3 regions of the Heliomicrobium sulfidophilum genome follow, and region 3 is predicted to be linked to each of the others. Evidence: riboswitches for the same ligand, from Rfam matches in the RefSeq annotation. Region 3 holds a riboswitch; each other region holds the start of a gene.
What was found. A riboswitch is a leader RNA that binds a small molecule or an ion and turns the genes downstream of it on or off. The one in region 3 is predicted to bind lysine.
Positions count from the first base shown of each region.

Region 1 (3,277 bases), on a different contig from region 3:
GGATCGCCAATTCGTCCATTTCAGCCACCTCGATCAGAGGGTGGCCGCAAGACTGCGCCATCTGCCGCAGATTGGGCCGGGCCACGCCGACAAAGAGGGGGCTGGCCGGCGCCAGCAGGGTCAAGTGAGCTTCCTCCAGGCGCAAGGGCGGATGATGGAGCGGCGCGTAGACGCGGCCTTCAAGGTCAACGCCCGGCATGGGCAGGAGGAGCGCCGCTTTTCCCGCCAAGGTCGAGGGGATGTCTTTCATGATCCGCACCCGTTCCGTTTCCTCCACAGGCAGGCCGATCACATCGACCGTTGCGCCCCGCTCAGCCAGGCGGCGTACGAGGATCTGATCCCGCGCGTCCCCTCCCATCACCGCCAAAGGGATTCCTTGAAGGGTCGTCATGGGTGTTCAAAACCTCCTCCACCAGAAACAGTGAAACTCTTTTTAATATATGAGGCAAGTCGCCCAGAGGTGTGCAGGATGTGATTGTCAAAGATCATTGCGTCGAAGAAATCGCTATGTCGATGTCGGCGTTAAAAAATAATTTTATCTAGCCCGTAGATGAGACCCTTATAGGCGCCGATCCGGTGGATCGCCTCCAGCACGCCGGGCATGAAGGATTCGCGGCTGATGGAGTCGTGACGGATCGAGAGGGTCTGACCGAGGGCGCCGAAGATGACCTCCTGATGGGCCACCAGACCCGGCAGGCGGACGCTGTGAATCCTCATCCCATCGAAGTCGCCGCCGCGAGAACCTTCGATTTTTTCTTCTTCCTGGGGGTGACCCTGCTTGAGCGAACGCCGCTCTTCCCGGATCAACTCGGCTGTTTTGATGGCTGTCCCTGAGGGCGCATCGAGTTTTTGATCGTGGTGGTATTCGATGATCTCCACATGAGGGAAGAAGCGGGCGGCATCGCGGGCGAAGCGCATCATCAGCAGCGCGCCGATGGCGAAGTTGGGCGCGATCAGGCATCCTGTCTCATTGGCGGCAGCCCGTTCGGCGATCTCTTCCATGTCTTTTGTCGAAAGGCCTGTCGTCCCAACGACAGGCGCCACGCCAGCCATCAGGGCAATGCGCACGTTTTCCATGACCGATGCCGGACTGGTGAAATCCACCATCACCTGCGGCTGTGTCTCTGTAATCGCCGCGGCCAGATCGCCTTGCAGCAGGATCCCGCAAGCCGGCAAGCCGGCCAGGACAGCCGCGTCCTCTCCGATACTGTTGTGATCGACGGCAGCGACCAATTCCAACGATTTGTCTCCTAGGACTGCTTTGACTACCTCGCGGCCCACTTTCCCCCTGGCGCCGCTGACCAGGACTCTGATCCTCTCTGACATGGCCCATCCCCCACACTAAAAATGAATACAAAAAGGGAACACCGCATGGAGTTCAGGCGGTGCTCCCAAAAAATAGCATTCGGAAGCTGGTTTCCACCGTCCCCGTACGATTGGATAGCGCTCCACCCGGTCGAATTACCAGATGGCAGTTCCGAACATCTTATGCCCGGACCCAGCCTGTGAGCAATACGGTCACTCCAGACTTCGGCGGTTGCCCCTTTCCCTCCGGTATCATCATCCACCGTCGGACTCCTCCAGGTACTCTTGACAAACCGCGCCTCTACCTCTCCACTGGGAGGTATATTCAGTTGATTACGTTGATGGTATCATGGGACATCCCTGGACGTCAACAGGTAAACGTTAAAAGGAAAAACGCCGGGATGTGCGCCGGTATGTATCGTCCAGTTCGACAATGACCACCTCGGCTCCTACCTTGACGACAGCGTCCCAGGGGATGATCAGCGGTTCCCGGTCAGACCAAAAGCCGCCAAAGTTGCCCCGTGGCGGCAGAATAATGGCGTCGATCTCGCCGCTCTTCTCATCGATCACCAGATCAGAATCACCGACAGCGCCGAGGCGCTCGCCAGTCGTCAGGTTGACGATCTCCTTGCCCACCAGTTCGCTGAGACGCATCGGCGCCCCCCCTCCTTGTCCCCCTACCCCACTATACGCAGCAGGGCTGGAAAATAGAAGCAGGAGAGAAAAACCGGAGCGCCTCAGGGACCATGGCGCCAACGCCGGGAGCAGCAGCATTCAGAGCTCGACACGAGAAGGCCGATCGTTTTACCAGCCTGTCTTTTTCAAGAGATCAGGCAGTTCCACCGCCAGCGGCTTGGCGCCGACGACGGCCAGGGCGCACTGCTCCGGCGTCCAGAGATACCGAGCCGCCTTGGTCACATCGTCAAGAGTCACCGCATAGACCCGTTCAATAACCTCTTCCGGCGGGACGAAGCGGCCATAGCAAACCTCTGATTTGCCGAGGCGCGTCATCCGCGAGTTGACGCTCTCCAGGCCGAGGTAGAGGCTCCCCTTGATCTGCTCCTGGGTCCGTTTCAACTCTTCAGGGCGGATCCCTTCTTCCCGGATACGAGCCATTTCGCGCAGGGAGAGTTCCAGGACCTCTTCGGCGAAGTCGGGGCTCGTTCCGGCATAGAGGCCGAACATGCCCGTATCGGAAAAGGCGGAGTGGAAAGAGTAAACCGAATAGGCCAGGCCGCGATTCTCCCGGATCTCCTGGAACAGGCGGGACGAAGCGCCGCCGCCGATAACGTTGTTCAGGACGTGCATGGCATAGATGTCGGGATGCTCTTGGGGGAGGCCCTGGGTGCCCAGGCAGATCTGGACCTGTTCCACATCCTTATGCTCAAAAACGCTCTTGTGCAGCATCTCCGGTCGAGGGCGCCGGTAGGTTTGCTTCGTCGCATCCATCGAAACGAAGTACCCTTTGATCTTTTCCAGCGTCTTTTCCGGATCGATCGAACCGGCGACGGCGATGACAGTCCGGTCGGCAGAATACTCCGACCGGAAGTGGCTGAGCATGCGCTCCCGCTCCATCCCCTGGATCGACTCGACGGTCCCGAGGATCGACCGGCCGAGTGAACTGACAGGCCACATGGCATCAGAGAGCAGGTCATGGACCAGTTCGTCAGGAGAGTCCTCATACATCTTGATCTCTTCCAGGATCACCCGGCGTTCCCGCTCGATGTCGTCGCCTTCAAATCGGGAGTGAAAAAACATATCAGCCAGCACGTCGAGGGCCAGATCGAAGTGATCATCCAAGACTTTGGCGTGATAACAGGTGTATTCTTTTGATGTGAAGGCGTTCAATTGGCCGCCGACGGCTTCGAGCACCTCTGCCAGGTCCTTGGCCGTCCGTTTCACCGTTCCTTTAAACAACATGTGTTCGATGAAGTGGGACACGCCCGTCACCGTCTGGTCTTCATCTCTCGAA
Region 1 covers NZ_JBVTZZ010000004.1:264,361-267,637, reverse strand. The annotation lists gene dpsA (dipicolinate synthase subunit DpsA) at 1-391, opposite strand, end outside; gene dapB (4-hydroxy-tetrahydrodipicolinate reductase) at 523-1,326, opposite strand; lysine riboswitch at 1,434-1,617, opposite strand; gene AC0CW1_RS02790 (YlmC/YmxH family sporulation protein) at 1,687-1,959, opposite strand; gene AC0CW1_RS02785 (M16 family metallopeptidase) at 2,110-3,277, opposite strand, start outside.
Region 1: another riboswitch for lysine. It lies ahead of dapB (4-hydroxy-tetrahydrodipicolinate reductase); the one in region 3 lies ahead of AC0CW1_RS08975 (amino acid permease).

Region 2 (3,277 bases), 420 kb from region 3:
ACCGCGCGGGGGTAGAGCTTTGAGGCGGCAAAAGAGGCAGCCAAGCCGTCAAAATCGGTATTGTTGTGTGTGAGGATGATCTCCACCGGCCGCCGCCTCCCCGCGCATTCATAACGTACATTATAGCATAGGGACTTTGTTTTTTTCCACTTCTTGCCCATTGGCGGATGGGCTGTCCCCAAAAAAACGGCTCCATTCTGATAAAAAGAAAAACGGCGGCACAAAGGCCACCGTTATCATGAGCATTCTCCGTACTTACCGACTGCTTTTCTCCGGCGTGGTGTCAGCGGCATCGTCGGTTCCCGGGCGTACCGCTTGGGGATTCTGGGATTGATTCAGCGATTCGATCATCATCTCATAGAACTTTTCCGACATGTGCTTCACCACCTTTCGTAGATACCCGTCGATAAGCGGATGGTCCGTTGAACAAGATACGTTATTTCTCAGTATGGCAGGTAGCTGTCTGCGTCAACCGCAGCCTGCCTATGAAGTGAGTTACCGTTGCAGGTACGGCGGAATCCGGTCGTTGCGAATCAGGTCGTCAAGGCTCTCCCGTTCCACGACCACCGCCGCCTTGCCGTCACGGGCGAAGACCACGGCGGGACGACCGAGCCGGTTGTAGTTCATGGACATGGTGTAGTTGTAAGCGCCGGTGCAGGACACGGCGAGGATGTCGCCAGACTCCACTTTTGGCAGGGACACGTCCCAGAGGAGCATGTCGCCCGATTCGCAGCACTTGCCGGTGACGGAGACGACCTCTTCGGCCTCCTGGGTGGCCTTGTTGGCCAGCATGGATTCATAGCGGGAGCCGTAGAGGGCCGGACGGGGGTTGTCGGTCATGCCACCGTCGACGGCAACATACTTGCGAACGCCGATGATCTCCTTCACAGAACCGATCGTGTAGAGGGTCGTGCCTGCCGTGGCGACGATGGAGCGGCCCGGCTCAACGAGGACCTTCGGCGTAGGCAGACCGCGCTTTTCCGCCTCCAGGGCGACGGCAGAGAGCACGATGCGGGCGTACTCGGCCACATCGCCCGGGGTGTCCGCCTCGGTGTAGCGGATGCCGAAGCCGCCGCCCAGGTTGAGGATCGCCGTCTCAGCGCCTGTCTCCCGGCGGATCTCATCGATGAAGGTCATCATCACCTCAGCGGCGTAGCTGAAGGATTCCAACTCAAAGATCTGGGAGCCGATGTGGCAGTGGAGGCCATCATAGATCAGGTTGCCGCGCTCCAGGACGGCTTTGACGCCAGCGAGGGCTTGGCCGGTGGGCAAGGTAAAGCCGAACTTGGAATCGATCTGACCGGTGCGGACAAACTCGTGGGTATGGCAGTCGATGCCAGGGGTGATGCGCAGGAGCACCCGCACCCGGGCATCCATCTCTCCGGCGATGGCGTTCAGCAGGTCCGCTTCGTAGAGGTTGTCGACGACGATGTGTCCGACACCGTATTCGATCGCCTGGCGCAGTTCAGCCGGCGTCTTGTTGTTGCCGTGGAAGTAGATCTTCTCCATAGGGAAGCCGGCGCGGCGGGCCGTGTACAGTTCGCCGCCAGAGACGACATCGAGCCCCAGACCTTCCTGTTCCACCAGGCGGCACATGGCCATGTTCATAAAGGCTTTCGAGGCGAAGAGCACCTCGCCGGCGCCGGAGGCGCTGAAGGCCTCGTAATACTTCCGACAGTTTTCCCGCAGGTGGGCTTCATCCATCACATACAAAGGACTGCCGAACTCCTTGATCAAGTCCGTTGCATCGCAGCCTCCGATGACCAAATGTCCCCGCTCGTTGATGGCAGTAGTTCCGTGTAGTTTCAATGTTGCCGACTCCCCTCATCACAATGTGCTTCATTTCTTTTATATGGCCAAAAGGAATATATTGGCATTCGTTCGAGGCAAAACAAAAACCGCCGGGGTCATTCCCGGCGGCGGTTTACTCATGCGCCTAAGAATGCCTCTCTCCCTTTCCCATACATCTCGTAAGATAGCGCTCCACCGTGAAACCTTCCTCAACCAGCACAGCATGCCGAATGAGAAGTGGGAATGTTCCCCGGTGACAGTCCTGCAGTTCTTCACTGCAGACCCAGCCCAGATGTGGCAAACCTGGACTTCGGCGGCCATCCCTTTCCCTCCGTTGCGCCGTCCATGCCATTGGACCTTCCCGGAGTTACTCTTGATTAACCGCGCCTCTACCTCACCTCGACGGAGATGAGGCATCTCTATGAACTTGTGCTGAACTTGAGCCCATCTTAGCATGCGAGAAAATGGCTGTCAAGGCGTTAGAATCTTCCTCCGCCCCTGTTCCCGGCTTCGCCGTTCCCGATTCGTTTTTGGCCTTCGAATCGGAAACAGCAATGGAATCGCATCGGTATCAAAATTACAGACGGATCGTCATCCCTTCCTTCGCCGCCAGGCAGTCAGGATAGAGGACTTTCGCCATTCCCTCGATCTGATCTAAGTCCACATCGGTCCGTTCCATCGCATGGTGAAAGAGGATCAGCTTTTTTGCGGCAGCAGTCTGCACCAGCTTGATGCCCTCCTGCCAAGTCGAATGCCCCCAGCCCTTGCGGGATGGCTTCCCTTCGCCGCCCTCGTATTCCCTATCGGTATAACAGGCGTCGTAGATGACCAAATCAGCGCCGGCGATGAATTCTTTCAACACCGGGTCAATCCAGGCATAGTGCTCCGTGTCACTCACGTAGCAGCAGGAACGTCCACCCTGTTCGATTCGGAAGGCCAAGCATTCATCGGGATGGTTGGACAAGACCGTCCGCACCGTGACGCCATCGCCGAAATCGAGGACGTCGCCGCCCGCCAGATCGCAGAAGTCCAACTGGGCCCCCATGGCATCGAGCAGGACGGGAAAATAAGGGGGCTGCATCTGCCCCCGGAACAGCTGCGCAAAGGTTTTTCCCAACTTTGCCTGACCGTAGAGGGTGAAGCGGTTTTTACTGGCAAAAGCAGGTAAAAAGAAGGGGAAGCCCTGGATGTGGTCCCAATGGAGGTGGGAGATGAGAAAGGTTCCTTGAATGGACCCACTGTTTTCTTTGCTCAACGCCTGCCCCAAGTGATGAAGACCCGATCCCGCGTCAATGATAAAATCGCGCTCCCCGATCCGCACCTGGACACAGGGGGTATTGCCGCCATATCGAGTCGTGAGCGGCCCTGGCATGGGCAGGGAACCCCTCACCCCCCAAAAGGTTACATCAAAGCATCGCTGGGACAAAGGCCTTCCCTCCCGGAACAAAGTGTAGGGCATCATGGACCGCTCCATCCCTTCTATGCT
Region 2 covers NZ_JBVTZZ010000005.1:260,440-263,716, forward strand. The annotation lists gene AC0CW1_RS06965 (CBS domain-containing protein) at 1-86, opposite strand, end outside; gene lysA (diaminopimelate decarboxylase) at 496-1,809, opposite strand; lysine riboswitch at 1,969-2,191, opposite strand; gene AC0CW1_RS06975 (MBL fold metallo-hydrolase) at 2,369-3,163, opposite strand.
Region 2: another riboswitch for lysine. It lies ahead of lysA (diaminopimelate decarboxylase); the one in region 3 lies ahead of AC0CW1_RS08975 (amino acid permease).

Region 3 (3,277 bases):
TTGTCGTGTCGAGGGCCTCCTCCAACACCCGCTGGTTGAACTCAAGCCAGCTTAGTTCCCGGTTGATGTAGTATTCGGAGCGGTTGAAGGACTTCCGCTCCAGCGTTTTGTCAAGGCTTGGCCCGTTTGCATTCGGTTCGGCGTCCATGCTTTTTTGGCACATCCTTTTTCTCTCTCCACATCATTGATTCAACGTCCGGGTCTCTCCATGCGGCTAGTCACATTTCTATGATACCTGGAAAAACGCCGGTTAGCTATATTATTTGAGCTAGAAAAGAGCGCGTAGCTTGATTTCCTTCATGCTAGGTGGCATGCGGGGAATCAAGGAGAAGCAGAAAGATCATCGGGCCGTTTGCGGAGCCATCTCCGTTCCGCGTCAAACCAGTAAAACCACTGTTCAGGGCACTCACGGATGAATCGTTCGACGATCCGGTTGAGATACCCCGTCGCCTCAGCCTGCTGCCCGGGCAGGTAGACTTCAAGCAGGTTGAGCGGTTCCTCAAAGATAAGCCGGTGCTTGTGAGACTGGACGCGATAGCCGCGAAAAGGGATGATGGGGATTTCATTGTCAAGGGCCAGGCGGGCCGCCTCCCAGGAGGAGTGGGTCATGCTGTTGAACATGGTCGAAAGGGGATACTCGGGCCGGTAGCTGTCACCGAAAAAGACGAAGATGCTGTTCCCGTCAACGGGGCCCTGGACAGTCCTCATGAGGTCGACTTTTCGGGACAAAAGGCCTTCTCCCTTGGCGTCCATGCGCACAACGGCGTCATAGAGCCGATATAACCGCTTGTCCGGCGCAGAGGCGAGGACGATCCGCGGATACTTCCGAGCCAGGTACTGGATGTAGTAAAAGACATTCCCCAGATGGGCTGTGAAAAGCAGCGCTCCTTTCCCCTTGTCAAGAACCTGTTGCAGATGCCGTTCCCCCTGGACGTCGAAAAACCGGTCCATGTCTCGCGCCAAGCGGCGCGAATAGACCCAGAGTTCCACCATGCTCAGCGCCAGGCCCTTGTAGTAGCGCTTGCACAGGTATCCGCCGTATCGTTCAGAAACCCCCGGCAGCGTCTCCTTGATATTCCTCCTTATGCCTGCAACTGTGTTTGGGTGCAAACGGTAAGACAGCCATCCGGCCAAATCACCGAGTCCATAGGTGACCTCTGGGGGAAGCAAGGATAATAAATGACCGAGGCGGTCAAAATAGGTGGCTCGCCGGGTCACCGTCTTCACCAAAATGTACATGACGCAGAACCCCCTCTGCCGACTGCCATCTTTGGTCTTGCTCGCCGCCGTCATTTTCAATGATACAATCAACGCCTGGTTCTTTAACACCTGATTCTAATCGCCTGGTTTTTATCATATCGAGTATATCGAAAACACCTGTGGCGATGGTAACCTTGACACAATCTTTGTGTAAAATTAACAATCTTAACACACTTCATATTTATGCATATTCACTGCATGTATATTCTCATTGACACTATCGTTCGTTTGTATTAAATTTTACACATGACAATAAAAGACTCGATAGAGGCGCGGAAGACGAAAAGTACAGTCTGGGAGCTTGCCGGGCGATGACCGGACTGGAAAGGCGTTTCCGCCGAAGTGGCCGTCCTTGTGGGGAAGTGCGGCCGCTGGGCATGTCTTGAATAAAGGCATGACTGTCACCCTTCGGGGGTGGAGCGCTATCACCAGGCCGTACTAAGAAGTTATTACGGACATGGTTGTGATGGCGTTCACAACCATTTTTTGTTGTCTAAAAAGGCCCAACGACATTCCTGTCCAGTCAAACCAACCCAGCCGATTAAACCGGAACACCCTTAACCTACACAGCTAACATCGTCCTTAACCAACGATGCATCACTGTCCAAAACCGTAAAAATGGAGGAACGCCCATGACAACACCTGCCGTTAATCCAGAACAGTTGATCCCCGAGAAAAAAGGACTCCGCCGCGACATGAAGTCCCGCCACCTGATGATGATCTCTGTCGGCGGCACCATCGGCACCGGCCTCTTCCTTGGATCCGGCCAGACGATCCACCAGGCCGGTCCCTTCGGCGCCATCTTAGCCTATGCCGCCGGCGGCTTGATCATGTTTCTGGTCTTGCTCTGCTTGGCTGAACTGGCCGTCGCCATGCCAGTGGCCGGCTCCTTCCAGAGCTACGCCTCGCGCTTCATCTCCCCCGCCGCCGGGTACACGACCGGCTGGCTCTACTGGGTCAACTGGGCCCTCTGCATCGCCGCCGACTTCACCGCCGCCGGCATCATCATGCACAACTGGTTCCCCCAGGTGGACGTTTACATCTGGTGCGCCGTCTTCGCCGTCTCCCTGGCGCTGCTGAACCTGATCTCCGTCAAGGCTTACGGGGAAGCCGAATTCTGGTTCGCCAGCATTAAGGTGGTCGCCATTGTGGGCTTCATCATCGCCGGCTCCGGCTTGATCTTCGGCTTTACCGGCAATGAAGGCGCCATCGGCCTCTCCAACTTCAGCACCGGCGGAGAAGGTCTCTTCCCCAACGGCTTCCACGCTGTCTTCCTGACGATGATCGCTGTCGTCTACTCCTTCCAGGGCGCCGAACTGGTGGGTATCGCCGCCGGCGAGTGTGAAGAGCCCGGCAAGCATGTCCCCCGGGTCATCCGCGGCATCAGCCTGCGCATCATCATCTTCTATGTCCTCGCTGTGACCGTCCTGGCCGGCACGATCCCCTGGACTGAGGCCGGTGTGCAGGAGAGCCCCTTTGCCACCGTCTTCGGCCGCATCGGCATCCCCTTCGCCCAGCATGTGATGAGCTTCGTCGTTCTCACATCCGCCCTCTCGGCCGGCAACTCGGCCCTCTACGCCTGCTCGCGCCTGCTCTGGTCGATGGCCAAAGAAAAACAGGCGCCCTCCTGGCTCGGTCACCTCAACAGCCGGGGCGTACCCTTCTACGGCGTCCTCTTTACCCTCGCCCTGGCCTGCCTGTCCCTGCTCACGGAGGCCTACGCCGCCGATACGGTCTACCTCTGGCTCATGTCCAGCACCGGCCTCACCGGCTGCCTGATCTGGATCATCATCGCCTGGTGCCAGGTCAACTTCCGCCGTGAATACACCCGTCTCGGCGGGTCAGTCGGCCAACTGGCCTTCCGAACGCCCCTCTACCCGCTCGTGCCGATCGCAGCGGCCCTGCTGAACATCGGCGTCATTGTGAGCCTCTATTTCGACCCCTCCCAACAGATCGTCCTCTACGCCGGCATCCCCGTCCTGCTGTTCATCTACCTCAGCTACTACCTCTTCATCGG
Region 3 covers NZ_JBVTZZ010000005.1:683,553-686,829, forward strand. The annotation lists gene AC0CW1_RS08965 (RNA degradosome polyphosphate kinase) at 1-163, opposite strand, end outside; gene AC0CW1_RS08970 (lysophospholipid acyltransferase family protein) at 322-1,239, opposite strand; lysine riboswitch at 1,518-1,693, shown strand; gene AC0CW1_RS08975 (amino acid permease) at 1,893-3,277, shown strand, end outside.